Regions from separate parts of the Cronobacter malonaticus LMG 23826 genome, predicted to be linked through region 2. Evidence: predicted binding sites of a transcription regulator. Region 2 holds the regulator's gene; each other region holds the start of a gene.
What was found. The regulator LexA, encoded in region 2, represses DNA repair genes until DNA is damaged. The targets are predictions, from matches to a motif close to TNCTGTATGTACATACAGNA.
Positions count from the first base shown of each region.

Region 1: sulA (SOS-induced cell division inhibitor SulA) is a predicted target of LexA. The motif match lies at 3,220-3,239, and genes of this name have one in related genera.
Region 3: AFK66_RS07575 (YebG family protein) is a predicted target of LexA. The motif match lies at 2,125-2,144, and genes of this name have one in related genera.

Region 1 covers NZ_CP013940.1:2,551,009-2,556,968, reverse strand. The annotation lists gene AFK66_RS12130 (AAA family ATPase) at 1-469, opposite strand, end outside; gene matP (macrodomain Ter protein MatP) at 653-1,108, shown strand; gene ompA (porin OmpA) at 1,293-2,336, opposite strand; gene sulA (SOS-induced cell division inhibitor SulA) at 2,693-3,199, opposite strand; gene AFK66_RS12110 (TfoX/Sxy family DNA transformation protein) at 3,417-4,031, shown strand; gene yccS (YccS family putative transporter) at 4,022-5,960, opposite strand, start outside.
Region 2 covers NZ_CP013940.1:291,960-297,919, forward strand. The annotation lists gene plsB (glycerol-3-phosphate 1-O-acyltransferase PlsB) at 1-2,255, opposite strand, end outside; gene AFK66_RS01380 (diacylglycerol kinase) at 2,388-2,756, shown strand; gene lexA (transcriptional repressor LexA) at 2,865-3,473, shown strand; gene dinF (MATE family efflux transporter DinF) at 3,600-4,907, shown strand; gene AFK66_RS01395 (CsbD family protein) at 5,115-5,324, shown strand; gene zur (zinc uptake transcriptional repressor Zur) at 5,404-5,919, opposite strand.
Region 3 covers NZ_CP013940.1:1,604,201-1,610,160, reverse strand. The annotation lists gene ptrB (oligopeptidase B) at 1-246, opposite strand, end outside; gene AFK66_RS07585 (tellurite resistance TerB family protein) at 336-1,016, opposite strand; gene yebF (protein YebF) at 1,131-1,478, opposite strand; gene AFK66_RS07575 (YebG family protein) at 1,760-2,110, opposite strand; gene purT (formate-dependent phosphoribosylglycinamide formyltransferase) at 2,243-3,421, shown strand; gene AFK66_RS07565 (bifunctional 4-hydroxy-2-oxoglutarate aldolase/2-dehydro-3-deoxy-phosphogluconate aldolase) at 3,474-4,112, opposite strand; gene edd (phosphogluconate dehydratase) at 4,171-5,960, opposite strand, start outside.

The DNA of each region.
Region 1 (5,960 bases), 2.0 Mb from region 2:
GCACGACCAGAATGCCGCCGTTCGCTTTGTGCACAAGCCCCGGCTCGAGTGATATCTGACCAGCAAATTGCCTGACGCAGCCGAACAGCTCGCCCGCTTCAGCCCAGGTGGCTACAACCACATCGCGACGCACGGCGAAATCGCCCGGAGTCGCATTCGGTGGTGTCAGCGTCACATGCTGGTTTTCAATATGATAATGACCGCCAGCCAGTTCAGGCTGGTGCGGCAGCAAGGCTTTCGCGGTATCGGCGATAAGCTCCAGCAAAGGCTTCTCTTCATCCGCCTTTACCAGCAGGAAATCACTCAAAGGACGTGGAGCACAGAGCTGGCTCAGAGCGTCGTGAAGGCGAGGCTGAAGCGCCTCAAAATCAAGCGCGTCTGCAAAACCGGCATCCATTTCAGCAAACCGGGACTGGAAGGTTTCCGTATCGGGTACAAGCGCTTGTGATGTAAGTCTGTTAATGGTCAATGTCGAGGTTTTTTAGTCAGATGTAAAAGGCGAGATTATAGCGTAATGGGCCGGGCAGCACACCGGAAATGCCACTATTGCCCCGCAGAATCTCCCCCTGCGTCACAGACGGTTATTTCCTCTCAGCGAATCGAAAAAAAACTGTTATCCTGAAATGAGTTACACGGTCATCCTGAGATCGCAATGAAATACCAACAACTCGAAAACCTCGAAAGCGGCTGGAAGTGGAAATATCTGGTGAAGAAGCATCGCGAAGGCGAGCTGATCACCCGGTATGTCGAAGCCAGCGCAGCGAAAGAGGCGGTGGATCTCCTGCTGGGTATGGAAAACGAACCGGTAAGAGTGCTGGGCTGGATTGAACAGCATATGAACCCGGCGCTGCAAAACCGCCTTAAACAGACGATTCGCGCACGTCGTAAACGGCATTTTAATGCTGAGCATCAGCATACCCGTAAAAAGTCTATCGACCTGGAGTTTATGGTCTGGCAGCGTCTCGCGGGCCTGGCGCAGCGTCGCGGCATTACGCTTTCAGAAACGATTGTGCAACTGATAGAAGATGCCGAGCGCAAAGAGAAATATGAAAACCATATGTCGACGTTGAAACAGGATTTGCAGGCTTTGCTGGGGAAGAAAGAGTAATCAGGGCTGTCTTATGAGAAGGTGAGGCGGTGACTGTTTTTTATTCGTATTACATGCTGTGGCGCGGGCTGCAAAACGAAACAAAGCATTGAGGCGCTTCTCAGCAGACCCCTGACGCATTAATGAATGACGGTGCCAGAAAACAAAAAACCCCGCCGTGGCGGGGTTTTTCTTAACGTTTAACTTAAGCCTGCGGCTGAGTTACAACGTCTTTAACGCCTTTAACTTCGATCTCTACGCGACGATCCGGACCCAGGCACTCGATCAGAGCAGCGCGAGGTTTCACGTTGTCACAGGTGTTGCCAGTGACCGGATTGGATTCGCCCATACCACGTGCGGAGATCTTGTTGGACGGGATACCTTTGGAGATCAGGTAGTCAACAACAGACTGAGCACGTTTCTCGGACAGACCCTGGTTGTAAGCGTCAGAACCGATACGGTCAGTGAAGCCCAGAACCACGACGGAACCGTCTTTCGGATCCAGGTTGCTCAGCTGAGAGTACAGCTGATCCAGCGCCTGCTGACCTTCCGGTTTCAGGGTTGCTTTGTTGAAGTTGAACAGAACGTCAGACTTCAGGGTGAAGTGCTTGGTCTGTACTTCCGGAGCCGGAGCCGGAGCCGGAGCTACAACCGGAGCTGCATCTTCCTGCTGACCGAAACGGTAGGAAACACCTACGCTCAGCATGCCGTTGTCCGGACGAGCGCCAACAGTCTGAGCGTCACCGATGTTGTTAACCCACTGGTATTCCAGACGGGTAGCGATATCGCGGGTCATCGCCCATTCAACGCCGCCAGCGAATACCGGGGAAACGCCGGTGTCGTGGTCGTCGCCGCCGATGTTAGAAGAGGAGTCAGCACGCCATACCATGCCGCCCAGACGGGTGTAAACGTCCAGGTCGTCGGTTACCGGGTAACCCAGTTTAGCGGTCAGCTGTACGCCCTGAGCTTTGAAAGCGCCGTTTACAGTGTCGCCTTTATACGGCATGCGGCCCAGCCAGTCGTAGCCCATTTCGAAACCAACGTACGGGTTAACCTGGTAACCACCGAACGCGCCTGCGCCCAGCTGGCTTTCGTGAGTCGGGCCGTCGTTAGGAATAAAACCGGTATCGTGGAACTGGGACCAACCCAGTTTGCCACCTGCGTACCAGGTGTTATCTTTCGGTGCGGCCTGCGCTACGGTAGCGAAGCCAGCCAGTGCCACTGCAATCGCGATAGCTGTCTTTTTCATTTTTTGCGCCTCGTTATCATCCAAAAAGGCCATGCGCTTTTCCTTAGGAAAAGTTCACGGTTAAATCCTTCACCGGGGTATAGCTCAATGGTTACTCTACCGATAATGTCGGTTTATTGATGAGCACCCTGGCGAGGTAAAGTCTACAACGTAGTTGAAAACTTACAAGTGTGAAGTCCGTCAGGCATATGAAAAAAAACAACTTGCGAAAGCAAAAATTAACATTTTTGCGGCAATTTTAAACACTCGTAAAGTACGAAAGCGGACGTGAGCGCCCATCTGACCGTTCCTTCGCCGCTATCGCTTCTGCTAAAGAGACATGAACAAAAAATTACCAGGATTTATCCTAAAAAGGATTAATGCACCATTCCTGAGTGAATTCTTAAGGCAGAACGTGGTCTGTCACCCGGCAAAGAGGGCTGAACAGGACGCATCAAAAAGCCCATTGCGTTACCTTTCTCTGCCGCTACTGTCAGACGACGATGCTCTTCATCTGTTAAATCATCGTGCAGCCAGGCGATTACCACGCTGTAGTTGCCGGTTTCCAGCGCACGGATCATGGAATCAAGCGTGACCTGCGGGTTCATCTGGCTGACCTGCATCACTTTGGTCAGCGGCAGGCCAGCAGATTCCACCCACTCACGGCTCAGACGCTGCTGAGGGGTAAGCCACAGCTGCCAGCGAGACTGTTGCCCGAGCTGCTGTAAAAGCGGCAGCAGCACCAGTTGCGTCATCCACGGCTGGTCTTCGTTGTACATCACTTCACTGATCAGGCCTCGGGTTTCAGCCTGAGCCAAAGCACCCGCCGTTTCTTTTGCCAGACGACGTGAGCCATACGCGCGATTTTGATGAGAAGAGTACATAAAGGTCCAGCCTCGCTAGTTACTGTATGCATATACAGTAATGCTGGCGCGACCAAAGATCAATCGAAATTTCGGAAAGCATCTCGCAAATTTCGCATCTCGTTCCACTTAAAACGAAATTCGGATTGCTCACGAGGCACAACTTTCATATGTTCCTGTTAAGGGAAACGCTAATGGAATTTTTTATCCGTTACTAGTTGATATAAAAGGAATAATCATGGATAAATCTTCGTCTGACACTCTGATTCGGGTGCAGAATACGCTTTCATCTTTGGGAAATGTCACCCATCGTTCACTGTTTGGTGGTTACAGCCTCGCCATTGATGACGCTGTATTTGCGATGCTTGTGGACGGGCAGTTATACCTGCGCGCCAGCAATCAGAGCCGCGATTACCAGCACACCCATAATCCACCCATGCTGGTTTGTACCCGACGTGGCCGTCACATTAGCCTCAATTACTATTTGGTTGATGACGCGCTCTGGAATTCGCCATCCTTGCTGCGCGATCACGCACGCACAGCGCTGGCTTGCGCACAGGCGGAGAAAACCGAGCGCGCCCGCGAACGGCGAGTAAAAGATCTGCCTAATCTCAATGTTCAGCTTGAGGTTTCGCTGTGGGAAGCGGGAATTCGTGATGTGGAAACGCTCTGCGCATATGGCGCGAAAGAGTGCTGGTTAAAGCTACGAAAGGCCCGCAAAAACCTCAGTCTGCAGGTGCTTTATGCGCTTCAGGGCGCCATTATTGGCACCCATGAAGCGGCATTACCCGTACACATTCGCGAGGAGCTGCTTGAGTGGTTTATGCAGCTATCGGTGCAAAATCAGTCCTGAGCAAGCTGGCGCTGGAGGCGGCTGATTTCCGGTAAAATGGAGATCAAAAGCCCGATTTGCTGAAGCACCAGCGGCTCTTTACTCTCCTGGCGCGGCTCTATCAGCTCAATGCGCTGCGCCAGTTCCGTCAGCGATTTTTCCACACGCGCTTCGTCAGCAGGCTGATGATGCAGCGCGTCATCGACATAACAGACGGCGTCGTCAAGCAGAGAGAGGATCTCCTGGCGGGACAGCTTTTCACGGTGGGCACCCAGTGCTGAGATATAGCTAGTCAGCGTGTGGTTCAGACACAGAAAGCGGAAAGCGAGTTCGCGCATCTGAGTACTAATGCGAGGCTCGCTGGACATGTTTGACACTACAGAGGCCAGTTCTGCATCGCTGTTATGCGCGTCGCGACGCGCGATGCGATACGCGAGACGGTTATCGCGTCCCTGATGGTACTGCTCAAGGATGGCATCCAGATAACGGCAGTTGGCGTTAAGGGCGCGCTCCAGCACCACCGGCAACCGGCGAAACCGCCAGTCTGGCCAGATAAAGCTTACGGCACACCACGCAATAGCGCAGCCGATTATCGTATCCACCACGCGCGGCAGCGCCACTTCAAACCCTTCGCCCAGCAGGTTAAAGCACAGCAAGACCAGCAGCGTGATGAACAGCGTGGCGTGCGCATATTGCACCGTGCGGAAGACAAAAAACAGTACGCCGGTAATGACGATGAGTACCAGTTGCCCTTCAAGAGAAGGCACGAAATAGAGCACGGGAATGCCGACTGCGACGCCCGCCAGCGTGCCGATAATGCGCAGCGTCAGGCGATGTCGCGTAGCGTTATAGTTCGGCTGGCAGACAAACAGGCTGGTCAGCAAAATCCAGTAGCCGTGATTAAGCCCGGTGAACTGGATAAAAGCGTAACCCACGCACAGCACAAGAGACATTCGTACCGCATGGCGGAACAAGGCAGACTGCGGTGTCAGATTGCGGGTCAGGCGAAACCAGATATCGCTAAAACCGTTCAGGCTATCATCGGCAAGGCTGTGTTCGCTCTCGCTGGTGACAGGCTGCGTAAACGGCTGCTCTGATTCAATGGTGGCGAGCTGAGCGTCGATCGCCTTCAGATTGGCGACCAGAAAGCGCACTGCTTTTATTTCTGATGCCGAGCCACCCGCCGCTGCGGTGCGGTCGAGCGCGGCGTCGAGATGCGTAAAAGCACGCTCAAAACGAGGATCATGCTGGTACGGCGTGCGCAACAGCACAGATCGCGCCAGTTGCTGACACGCCTGTGACTGCATCGAAAGCAATCGCTGGAAGCGGAACATGACATCGCTGTAGCGGAAGGTGTCGCGCAGCGTCTGATACTGAATATGCGACGAACTGGCGCGCTCATGAATATCCTGGGCGACAAAATAGTAGTGCAGTGTCCGGCGCGTGCTGCGCTGGCCGCGGTCGCCGCGCAGTCGGGTCAACAGTGAGGCTTTCGTCTGGTTCAGCGTGGCGACCAGCTGGCTGTTCGCCATCGCCAGCTCCATCATAGGTACCTGGTTTTCGTCTTCGATATCCGGGTCGAAAAAGCGCGATTTGATTTCCAGATAGTGCGCCAGCTGTTCATAACAGCGGGCGAGGTTTTCCTGAAGCGGGCGCACCGGGAAGAGCAGATGGCCTGCAAGCGTCAGGAGGTTGTACCAGACCGCGCCCGCGAGCAGCAGCAGCGGCTGCTGATACCAGTGCTCGTATAATGAAACCCCGAGCATGGTGTAAATCGCGATCAGCAGTGCGCCGAAGGCGATAGTCGCGTATCGCTGGCCGAGGCCGCCAAGCAAAATAAAACCGATAGTGGAGACCGTCAGCCCGGCGGCAAACAGCCATGGCCATGGAAACAGCAGTTCCACCGAGGCGGAGGCGATAAAAAAGCTAACCAGTGTGATCAGCAGATTG
Region 2 (5,960 bases):
TCGAAGAACTCCGGTGCGTTAATGCCGTGCAGCACCGAAAGGCGCTGCGCCACCGTGCGGCTCTCTTTTTCAAGCGTACCGCGGTTGATGGACGGATTGGCGCTCAGCAGCCAGAAGGTAATCGCGTAGCGTTGCAGCGTTTCGCGCACGCCAGCGGCCAGCAACTGCAGCGTGCGGGAGCGCGCCGGGTTCACCTGAAGCCATTCGTCATCAGCAAGAATAAGCCCCTGCTGCGCCAGCTCGTTAACCAGCGCATCGACGACCGCCGACACTTCTTCTTTCTCCCAGCGCAGGAACAGCTCCGTCTTCAGCATCGGGAATAACAGTTCCACCTGCTGCTGCACCGCCTCACGGCTGATGCGACGATGCTGGGTGACGATAGCCGCGATAAGCGACGGCAGCACCAGCATATGCATGATGTTATTGCGGTAGTAAGTCATCAGCACCGCTTGTTCGCGCGGCAGCACGATGATGTCGCCAATGGTGTCTTTCTCGACTTCAAACTTATTCATCTGCAGCGCGTGCTCAATGAGCTGCGTCGCCGTGGCGTCCGGCACCGTGGCGTCTGCGGCGTAAGGCACGTTACGCAGCAGGCTCAGGTAGCAATCCAGCTGTTCGGTTAACTGCTCACGCGTTAACGAACGCTGGCGCGAAGCCAGCAGCGCGGTGCAACACAGGTTCATGGCGTTGGCCGCGCCCGCGTTGTTGATACGCACCATCAACTGAGCGGCAATCTCGTTCACCGTCGGGGTCAGCCACGCCGGGCGTACCGCCTCGATAGGATCGATAGCATCGCGCCACTCCGGCACGTGCTGGTTCAGGAAGGTCATCAGCGGCAATGGTTCACCGAAGTTCACATAACCCTGACCGAGGTTACGCAGTTTGCTTAAGCCGCGCAGCATCTGCAGCAGGCTCTCTTTCTCTTTGGTGGCGCCGCGCAGCTCTTTAGCGTATGTGCCCACTTCCATCACATGCTCATAACCGATGTAAATCGGCACCAGCGTAATCGGACGCGTGCCGCCGCGCAGCATAGCCTGGATGGTCATGGAGAGCGTGCCGGTTTTCGGGTCAAGCAGACGGCCAGTACGTGAACGCCCGCCTTCCACGAAATATTCCACCGAATAGCCACGGCTGAAGAGTTCGCCGAGATATTCGCGAAACACCGTCGAGTAAAGCTTGTTGCCCTTAAAGGTGCGGCGAATAAAGAACGCGCCCAGGCGGCGGAAAATCGGTCCGGCGGGCCAGAAGTTCAGGTTGATGCCCGCGGCAATATGTGGCGGCACAAGCCCCTGATGGTAGAGCACATATGAGAGCAGCAGATAGTCCATATGGCTGCGGTGGCAGGGCACATAGACAATTTCGTGGCCGTCGTGGGCGAGCTGACGCACACGTTCGGCGTTATGCACATTAATGCCCTGGTAGAGGCGGTTCCAGGTAAATCCAAGCACGCGATCGGTAATACGAATCGCCTCGTAAGAGAAGTCGGCGGCGATCTCTTCCATCAACGCGACGGCATTCTGCTGGGCTTTCTCGTGCGAGATTTTTTTGGTGCGCGCTTCGTCTTCAACGGCGCGAGCAATCGCTTTTGACGAGAGCAGTTTATTAAAGAGATCCTGGCGCGCAGGCAGGCGCGGACCGACGGCGGCGAGGCGCTGACGGGCGAAGTGCATACGCGCCACGCGCGCCAGTTTCTGGGCGATGCGTTTGTCGGTGCCGTGCTCGGTCGCCATGCGGCGCAGCGATACGGGCGGTGAGAAGCGCACAAAGCTGTCGCGACCAAGCCACGAGACCGCAAAGAATTTCTGAATGCCGTTCAGCATGCGCAGCGGCGGGTTTTCCTCGCCTTTTTCTCGCCCCGGTGAGCGGCCAAACATGACCGACACCGGCACCATCTGGACGTCGAGATCCGGGTTGCTGCGGTGCAGATCGAGATAATTGTGGAACAGTTTGATCGATTCTTCTTTCGGCGTGTAGTAGGTAAACACGCGCGGGCCGCCATGGATAAACACATAGCGCGGCAGTTCGGTGCCGTCGATGACCAGCGGATCCAGCGGATCGGGCAGATCGTGCTCCAGGCACTGCGCCCGCAGCGTCAGGAGATCCGCCTTCGAGTTATACGGCAACACGTACATAATAGGGCGTGACGTATCCAGCCCAAGTTCGGGGCAGGGCGCCGCCGGGATGGACTTGCTTTTTACCAGCACGCTTAATGGTAAATTAAGTAATTTGTAGTAAATTCGTGGCCAACCGGACATAAACGATGTAAAGCCTCTGGTTAATAATGCAATTGCGGCGCAAGAATATCAGAAACTCCGTAGAATTTCTGTGGTGCTTCTTTATCGAAGCGCATTAGCATTGACGCCTGAATTTAAAAAAGGTTTCTTGTCATGGCCAATAACACCACGGGGTTAACCCGAATTATTAACGCTGCCGGCTATTCCTGGAAGGGATTACGCGCCGCCTGGAAAAATGAAGCTGCATTTCGCCAGGAAGGGGTTGCCGTGATAGCGGCAATTCTTATCGCCTGCTGGCTGGATGTCGATCCTGTCACCCGCGTGCTGCTGATTGGCTCCGTTACGCTGGTAATGATTGTCGAAATTCTCAACAGCGCCATTGAAGCGGTGGTGGATCGCATCGGCCCTGAATTTCATGAGCTTTCAGGGCGCGCCAAAGATATGGGCTCCGCTGCCGTTCTGCTGTCGATTATCCTCGCGCTGATCGTGTGGGTCACGCTGCTCTGGCAGCATTTGCGATAAGTTTTCCAGAAATCGCGAAAGAAGCGCTTTTTTAACCGGTTATGGTTTTAAAATCACCTTTAGCTGTATATACTCACAGCATCACTGTATATGCACCCAGGGGGCGGAATGAAAGCATTAACTACCAGGCAACAAGAGGTGTTTGATCTCATTCGGGATCACATCAGCCAGACCGGCATGCCGCCTACGCGTGCGGAAATCGCGCAACGTCTGGGTTTCCGTTCACCGAACGCCGCGGAAGAGCACCTTAAAGCGCTGGCGCGTAAAGGGGTGATTGAGATTGTCTCCGGCGCGTCGCGCGGTATCCGTCTGTTGCAGGAAGACGAAACCGGCCTGCCGCTGATAGGGCGCGTGGCGGCGGGCGAACCGCTGCTGGCTCAGCAACATATCGAAGGGCATTATCAGGTTGATCCTGGCCTGTTTAAGCCAAACGCCGATTTTCTGCTGCGTGTTAGCGGGATGTCGATGAAAGATATCGGGATTATGGACGGCGATCTGCTGGCGGTTCATAAAACGCAGGATGTGCGTAACGGGCAGGTCGTCGTCGCGCGCATTGATGATGAAGTAACGGTGAAACGCCTGAAAAAACAGGGTAATACCGTTGAGCTTCTGCCGGAAAACAGCGAGTTTAAACCGATTGTGGTTGATCTGCGCGAGCATAACTTCTCAATCGAAGGTCTGGCCGTCGGCGTTATCCGCAACGGCGAATGGCTCTGATGCGTCACCCGGCTCTCTGAGGCCGCATTACCGTAACTGGCCCGCCCCGGTTACGGTAATGACTTCTCCCGTTAGCTAAAGCCCTTCATACTTTTTCTTCTTCGCGTAACGGCATCGGAACGCCATATGCCCTTTCTGACATCTACTGATAAAGCTCTCTGGCGCCTCGCGCTGCCAATGATTTTCTCCAATATCACCGTACCGCTCTTAGGCCTGGTCGATACCGCCGTTATAGGTCATCTCGACAGCCCCGTATACCTTGGCGGCGTCGCGGTGGGGGCTACCGCCACCAGTTTCCTGTTTATGCTGCTGCTCTTTTTACGCATGAGCACCACCGGGCTAACTGCGCAGGCGTTCGGCGCGCGCGATCCGGTAGCGCTGGCCCGCGCCCTGGTGCAGCCTATGGCGCTGGCGCTGATTGCCGGTGTGCTGATCATCGCCCTGCGCGAGCCGCTGATTCATCTGGCGCTGCATGTTACCGGCGGCAGCGACGCGGTGCTGACGCAGGCCCGGCGGTTTCTGGAGATCCGCTGGCTCAGCGCGCCCGCGGCGCTCGCTAATCTGGTGCTGCTTGGCTGGCTGTTAGGCGTGCAGTACGCCCGCGCGCCGGTGATCCTGCTGGTGGTCGGCAATCTGCTTAATATCGTGCTCGATCTCTGGTTCGTCATGGGGCTTGGCCTTAACGTCCAGGGCGCGGCGCTGGCGACAGCGATAGCGGAATACGCGACGCTTGGCATCGGTCTCATGATGGCAGCCCGCGTGCTGCGCCTGCGCGGTATTACCCTTTCGATGCTGAAAATGGCGTGGCGCGGCGGCGTTGGCAGGCTGCTTGCGCTTAACCGCGACATCATGCTGCGTTCGCTGCTGTTGCAGCTCTGCTTCGGTTCCATCACGGTGTTTGGCGCACGGCTCGGCAGCGATATCGTCGCGGTGAACGCCATTCTGATGACCCTTCTGACCTTCACCGCCTATGCGCTTGATGGCTTCGCCTATGCCGTAGAAGCCCATGCCGGGCAGGCCTTCGGCGCGCAGGATAAATCGCAGCTTAACAGCGTCTGGCGCGCGGCATGCCGACAAGCAGGGATGGTGGCGCTGGCATTCGCGCTGCTGTATGCAGTGGCGGGGCAGTACATTGTGTCGCTATTGACCTCATTACCTTCGCTCCAGGCGCTGGCGCAGCCCTATCTCTTCTGGCAGGCGATCCTGCCGGTCGTCGGCGTCTGGTGTTATCTGCTGGACGGTATGTTTATCGGCGCGACGCGCGGGGCGGAGATGCGCAACAGCATGGCCGTCGCGGCGCTCGGTTTTGGCCTGACGCTGCTCACACTGCCAGCGCTTGGCAACCATGGCCTGTGGCTGGCGCTCACCTTTTTCCTGGCGCTGCGTGGGTTGTCGCTCGGCTATTTATGGCGCCGGGGGCGTCTTTTGCACTGAGTTTCCCTGACGTATCACATCGCCCATAAAAGAAAATTTGTCGGCGTCAGCGCTTCGTTATGGTTAAAGATTCTGAATATCCCACCGGGGTTAAAATTGACGTCTAAAATAAGTAGTACGTTCAGCAAATGATGAAGATGACTCGGGCTGAACCCCCACAGGAAAACCTGTGAGACTGATTCACTACCGAATGTTAAGGAGACGTCTATGAACAGAGATGAAGCTGGCGGTAACTGGAAACAGTTTAAAGGTAAAGTGAAAGAGCAATGGGGTAAATTAACCGACGATGATATGACCATCATCGAAGGGAAACGTGACCAGCTGGTAGGTAAAATCCAGGAACGTTACGGTTACGCGAAAGACGAAGCCGACAAGGAAGTGACTGACTGGGAAAGCCGCCACGATTACCGCTGGTAATCGGGCCACCACCTCAAACGGTATTTTCCCTCTGAGGCTGCCCTGCCCACCGGTACAAGGATGTACCACCCAACCTGATTTAACGTCCTTTCTTTTTCACCGTAATGCTGTGGTCGTGACCACATTGCCCCTGATGGCGACACGCCTCAATTTCTGCACACGCCGCACACAGCCCATGCGCTTCAATGACGTTATGACGCAGCGCAAAGCCCATTCTGGCCGCCAGCGCATGCATGATATCTTCCACGCCTTCCGCTGCCTCTTCTTTGACCACGCCGCATCTGTCGCAAATGAACATGGCTGAAGTATGCGCCGGGTTATCAAACAGATGACACAACACATAGCTGTTGGTGGACTCCACCTTATGAACAAACCCCTGCTCTAGCAGAAAATCGAGCGCGCGGTAAACGGTGGGCGGTTTCGCCTGCGGTTCGCTTTCGCGTAATAAATCAAGCAGATCGTAAGCGCTGATAGCCCCCGGCTGGATGGTCATCAGGCGCAGCACTTCGAGGCGCTGCGGAGTCAGGCGCACATTACGTTGCTGGCAGAGCTTTTCAGCCTGCGCCAGAACTTCCTGCGAAATCGTCGTATCCATCGGCATCCTCTATGAATCGTGTTTATGTCATCACTTTATCA
Region 3 (5,960 bases), 1.3 Mb from region 2:
GCCGTTCTTCACGTAGGGTGCCGAGACGTCGCGCGGCGGAATACGGCTGACCATTTCAGAGAGCAGCCGCTCTTCCAGCGCGCTTTGCGTGGACATCACGCGCCGCCCGTAGTCGTTCTCCTGGCGTAAGTAATCCAGTACGTCCGACTGCGATCGCGTGTCGTCCCGCAGCCAGTAATAGTTGTCGATGCGGGTGTCGCCATGCTGTGTGATGGCGTAGGGGATCTGTTTCGCTTTCGGTGGCATGTCGCTGTTCTTTTTGTTTAACACCCTGTAAGGGTGGCAAAACCCGCGCGCGTTGCAAGCGAAACATGCGTGTTTATGACATTATCTGCTTATCCCGGCAGCGCTTTTTTCTCCTGCTGGATGTCGCGCTCAATCTCGTCACGCACCTCCTGCGGGATTTTCAGGGCGTCGCCAAGCGCCTGCAGATAGCTGCGCTCCATAAAGTGATCGATATCAATCGCGGCACAGCTCAGGAAGTAAAGCTCCAGCGCTTCCTCTTCGTTTTTCACGTCGGCGGCAAGACGCATCGGGTCGAGCGGCTGAGTGATCGCCTGCTCCACCAGTATCCGCCCCTGCTCTTCAATGCCCGCTTCGCGCAGCTGGCGCTCAATGGCCGCGCGCTCGCTGTCATCAATATGCCCGTCGCTTTTGGCGGCGAAGACCAGCGCCAGCACGAGACGCTCGGCGCGGCGATCAAGCGGCGTCTGCTGCTGGCCGTACTGCGGCTCGTCCTGGTGCGCCGCGCGGATTTTATCTTTGTACTTGTTCCACAGTACCGTACCCGCCACGGCCCCGCCGCCCACCAGCAATGCGCCGCCGCCATATTTCGCCAGCAGCTTGCGCGACGATTTGCTGGCCACCAGTAAGCCAGCGAGACCGCCGAGCGCGCCTGGCGTAATCAGGCTGCTTAACCCTTTGGAGCGCAACGCGTCCTGAATGCCGGACTTACCGGACGACGCACCGCCGCTTTGTCCCAGCATCGACTGAAGCTGTGTTAACCAGTTGCTCATTATTGTCCTCTGCGCTGATGAGTGATAACCCAAGCGTAAGCGAGCGGACGTCAAGATGTGTCGGGGAACCGCAAGGAAGGGAAAAGACGCGGCCCCAAACAGGGCCGCAGAGGATCAGCGCTGGTAATGCGCTTCGCCTGCCGCACAGTCAACCATCACTTTATAGTGAATGTCCGTGTTTTTACCGCGCACGGTCAGCGGCACTGTCCATTTATCGTCTTTGCCGACGATCTCTTTGCTGTTGATCCAGGCAACCGGATCGGCCTGCCCTAACGTTTTCTGGTCGTCGGCCCACTTCACAATGCGGTTTTGCAGATAGTCGCGCTTCACGCTCGCGGCGATCCCCTCCGCCGTCATCCCTTCGCATTTTGGGAAATGCACCTTACGCGGATCGTCAGCGTGCGCGGCGCTTGCCGCGGTGAGTAACAGAAAAGAAATCAGGGCTCCTGCTGTTTTTTTCATCGTACTTCTCCGAAGACGGGTGATGAAAAAAGCCTGGTACAAAAACAGCGAAGCGCAAGCGAACCATACAAAAGGAAGGGATTAGGCGAAGGAGGGTCAGAGGCGGGGTGAAAAGCGTTAAGTCATGGGCAGCAGTCAGCGATAACAGCCCGCTGTACGCACGCAACGCCCGGTTCTGCGTTTAGTGAATACAGAGCATCCCATCAGGCGCACAAGCGCGCCGTAACTGAAAACCGCGCCGCTGGAGAGGTAAACCCGCCAGCGGCACAGGGAGAAGGCTATCAGGCGGCTTTGGTGCGTTTACGCGCGCTGTGCAGCGCGACAGCGCCCTCTTCGCTTTCAGCTGATTCTTCAGTGGAAGACTCTGCCGCACTCCCGGTGTGCTCGCTGGTTTCCTGCGGCAGACGACCGGTACGCACGATAGTGCTGAGGTTGTCTTTCTGCTCCGCCATCCACAGCGCCAGCTGCTCGACCTGACCTTCCGCGAAACCGACAGGCGCCTGGCCCAGCCAGCCTTCCAGGGCTTCGGCTAAATCCAGCATTTTGTCCCAGGCGTCGGCTTCCTTCTTACTGGCAAATGACATTTTTTCCACACCCTCACGGATTACGACGTATTTGATTTCTACCGCCATGTTGCAACTCCCGTTACTGTATTTATATACAGTATAAACCTGTAAGAACCGAAATGCAACCCGCGCGCAATGCGCAAGGCAAACGTTTTCGTATATACTGCCGCCAGAATTTCACACAGCAGGAATACCGCTATGGCTATGTTAGGAACCGCACTACGCCCGTCAGCAACCCGCGTGATGCTGCTTGGCTCAGGAGAACTCGGAAAAGAAGTGGCGATCGAATGCCAGCGCCTGGGCATTGAGGTGATCGCCGTCGATCGCTACGCCGATGCGCCCGCCATGCAGGTGGCGCACCGCAGCCACGTTATCACTATGCTCGACGGCGCGGCGCTGAAAAAACTGGTGGCGCAGGAGATGCCGGATTTCATCGTACCGGAGATTGAAGCCATCGCGACCGACGCGCTGGTAGAGCTTGAACAACAGGGTCAGCGCGTGGTGCCCACCGCCCGCGCCGCGCGTCTTACCATGAACCGTGAAGGCATTCGCCGCCTCGCCGCTGAAGAGCTTGGACTGCCGACCTCCGCCTATCGCTTCGCCGAAAACGAGGCGGAATTTCGCGAGGCGGTGGCGGAAATCGGCTTGCCATGCATCGTCAAACCGGTCATGAGTTCCTCCGGCAAGGGCCAGAGCTTTATTCGCAGCGAAGAGATGCTGGACGATGCCTGGCAGTACGCGCAGCAGGGCGGACGCGCCGGCGCGGGCAAAGTCATCGTTGAAGGCGTGGTGCAGTTCGATTTTGAGATTACCTTACTGACCATCAGCGCCGTGGACGGCGTGCATTTCTGCGCGCCCATCGGTCATCGCCAGGAAGATGGCGATTACCGCGAATCCTGGCAGCCGCAGCAGATGAGTGATGTGGCGCTCGCCCGCGCGCAGGAGATTGCGCAGAAGGTCGTAGAGGCGCTCGGCGGTTACGGTCTGTTCGGCGTAGAGCTGTTTGTCTGCGGCGACGAGGTGATATTCAGTGAAGTGTCGCCGCGCCCGCACGATACCGGGATGGTGACGCTTATCTCTCAGGATCTCTCAGAGTTCGCGCTGCACGTACGCGCGTTTCTCGGCCTGCCGGTCGGCGGTATTCGTCAGTACGGGCCGGCCGCCTCGGCGGTGATCCTGCCATCGCTGAAAAGCGATGACGTAAAATTTGGCGAACTTTCCGGGGCGCTGGGCGCTGGGCTGCAACTGCGGCTGTTCGGCAAGCCGGAAATCGACGGTTCGCGCCGCCTCGGCGTGGCGCTCGCCACCGGCGAAACGGTCGATGACGCCATCGCGCGCGCGAAAGCGTCCGCCGCGGCCGTAAACGTTAAGGGCTAAAAAAACGCGCCGCCCGTGAAGGCGGCGCGCTACGTTTTATCTCGCGCGAAAGTTACTGCGCGCCTTCCACCGCTTCGCGGGCAAGTTCGGTAATGCGATCCCAGTCGCCCGCTTCCATCGCATCTGCCGGCACCAGCCAGGAGCCGCCGATGCACAGCACGCTTTTCAGCGCCAGGTAGTCACGGTAGTTGGCAGGAGAGATGCCGCCGGTCGGGCAGAAACGCACCTGAGAGAACGGGCCTGCGATAGCCTGCAACGCTTTGGTGCCGCCGTTGGCTTCCGCCGGGAAGAATTTGAACTCTTTCAGGCCGTAATCCATACCCAGCATCAGTTCAGAAACGGTGCTGATGCCCGGGATCAGCGGGATAGTGCCTTCGGTCGCGGCCTTGAGCAGCGGCTCGGTGAGGCCCGGGCTGATGGCGAACTGCGCGCCAGCCTCGGTGACGTCTTTAAGCTGCTGCGCGTTCAGCACGGTGCCCGCACCGATGATGGCGTCCGGCACTTCTTTGGCGATAGCGCGGATAGCGTCCAGCGCGCACGGGGTGCGCAGGGTCACTTCCAGCACGCGCACGCCGCCTGCCAGCAGCGCTTTCGCCATCGGAACCGCGTGCTCCAGCTTGTTAATCACAATCACCGGCACAACCGGACCGCTTTTCAGGATCTGTTCGGCACTCGTTTTCCAGTTTTTCATCTGTGGATCTCTCCCGCCATTTTTAAAAAGGTGTGGTACGCGCCTGCGCACCTGACAGTTAAAATTCGATGCAGGTCGCGCCCTGCTCCGCCCCGGACAGTTTTTCACGCAGCGCGCCGAACAGCTCGCGCCCCGTTCCCACGCGCTGCGCGCTGAGATCCGGGTGGTACGGCTCGCGCCGCGCCAGCTCGGCGTCATCCACCAGCAGCGTCAGTTCGCCGGTCTGGCCGTTAACGCGGATGATATCGCCGTCGCGCACTTTCGCGAGCAGCCCGCCGTCGTATGCTTCGGGCGTCACGTGGATGGCCGAAGGCACTTTCCCCGACGCGCCGGAAAGGCGACCGTCCGTGACCAATGCAATTTTGAAACAGCGGTCCAATAATACACCAAGCGGCGGCATAAGTTTATGTAATTCTGGCATACCGTTCGCTTTTGGCCCCTGATGGCGCACGACTATCACACAGTCGCGATCCAGCAGACCGGCTTCAAAGGCAGGCAGCACATCGTGCTGGCTTTCGAAGACCACGGCGGGCGCTTCCACCACCTGGTTTTCCACCGGCACCGCAGAAGTTTTCATCACCGCGCGGCCCAGATTGCCGCTCAGCACTTTGGTGCCGCCATGCTTTGAGAACGGTTTATCGATAGTGGCGATGATAGCGTCATCCAGCGAAGCCTGCGCCCCGTCGCGCCAGGCGAGTTCGCCGTTATCAAGCCACGGCTCCTGGGTGTAGCGCGTAAGGCCAAAGCCCGCCACGGTGTTGACATCTTCATGCAGCAGACCACCTTTCAGTAGCTCCCGCATCAGCACCGGTACGCCGCCTGCGGCCTGGAAATGGTTGATATCCGCCGGACCGTTCGGATAGAGACGCGCCAGCAGCGGCACGACGTCTGAGATCTCGGAGAAGTCGTCCCAGTTAATGATGATGCCCGCCGCGCGCGCCATCGCCACCAGATGCATGGTGTGGTTAGTGGAACCGCCGGTGGCAAGCAGCGCCACGATGCCGTTGACCACCACTTTTTCATCCACCAGTTTGCCAAGCGGCATCCAGTCGTTACCGTTGCCGGTGAGGCGCGTCACCTGGCGCGCGGCCGCGGCGGTCAGCGCGTGGCGCAGCGGCGCGTCCGGGTGAACAAAGGAGGAGCCTGGCAGCTGCATCCCCATAAATTCAATGACCATCTGATTGGTGTTAGCGGTGCCGTAGAACGTGCAGGTGCCGGGCTCATGATAGGATGCGGCTTCGGATTCCAGCAGCGCCGCGCGATCCACTTTGCCTTCGGCGTAAAGCTGGCGAATGCGCACTTTCTCTTTGTTCGGCAGGCCGCTCGACATCGGCCCCGACGGGATAAACACGGCGGGCAGATGCCCGAAAGAGAGCGCCGCCATCACCAGCCCCGGCACGATTTTATCGCACACGCCCAGATAGAGCGCGCCGTCGAACATGTTGTGCGACAGCCCCACCGCCGCCGACATGGCGATCACTTCGCGGCTCAGCAGCGACAGCTCCATACCGTCCTGCCCCTGCGTCACGCCGTCGCACATGGCGGGCACGCCGCCTGCGACCTGCGCCACCGCGCCGACGCTGTGCAGCGCCTCGCGGATCTGCTGTGGGTAGGTTTCGTAAGGCTGATGCGCGGAGAGCATGTCGTTATAGGAGGTAATGATGCCGATATTGTTACGCAGCATGCTTTTCAGCGCCGCTTTGTCATCCGGCTGGCAGGCGGCGAAGCCGTGCGCCAGGTTACCGCAGGCGAGGCTGGCGCGATGAACGGTCTGGCTTTTCGCCTCTTCGATGCGCGCAAGGTAAGCTTCGCGCGTGGCGCGGGAGCGTTCGGTAATACGTTTTGTTA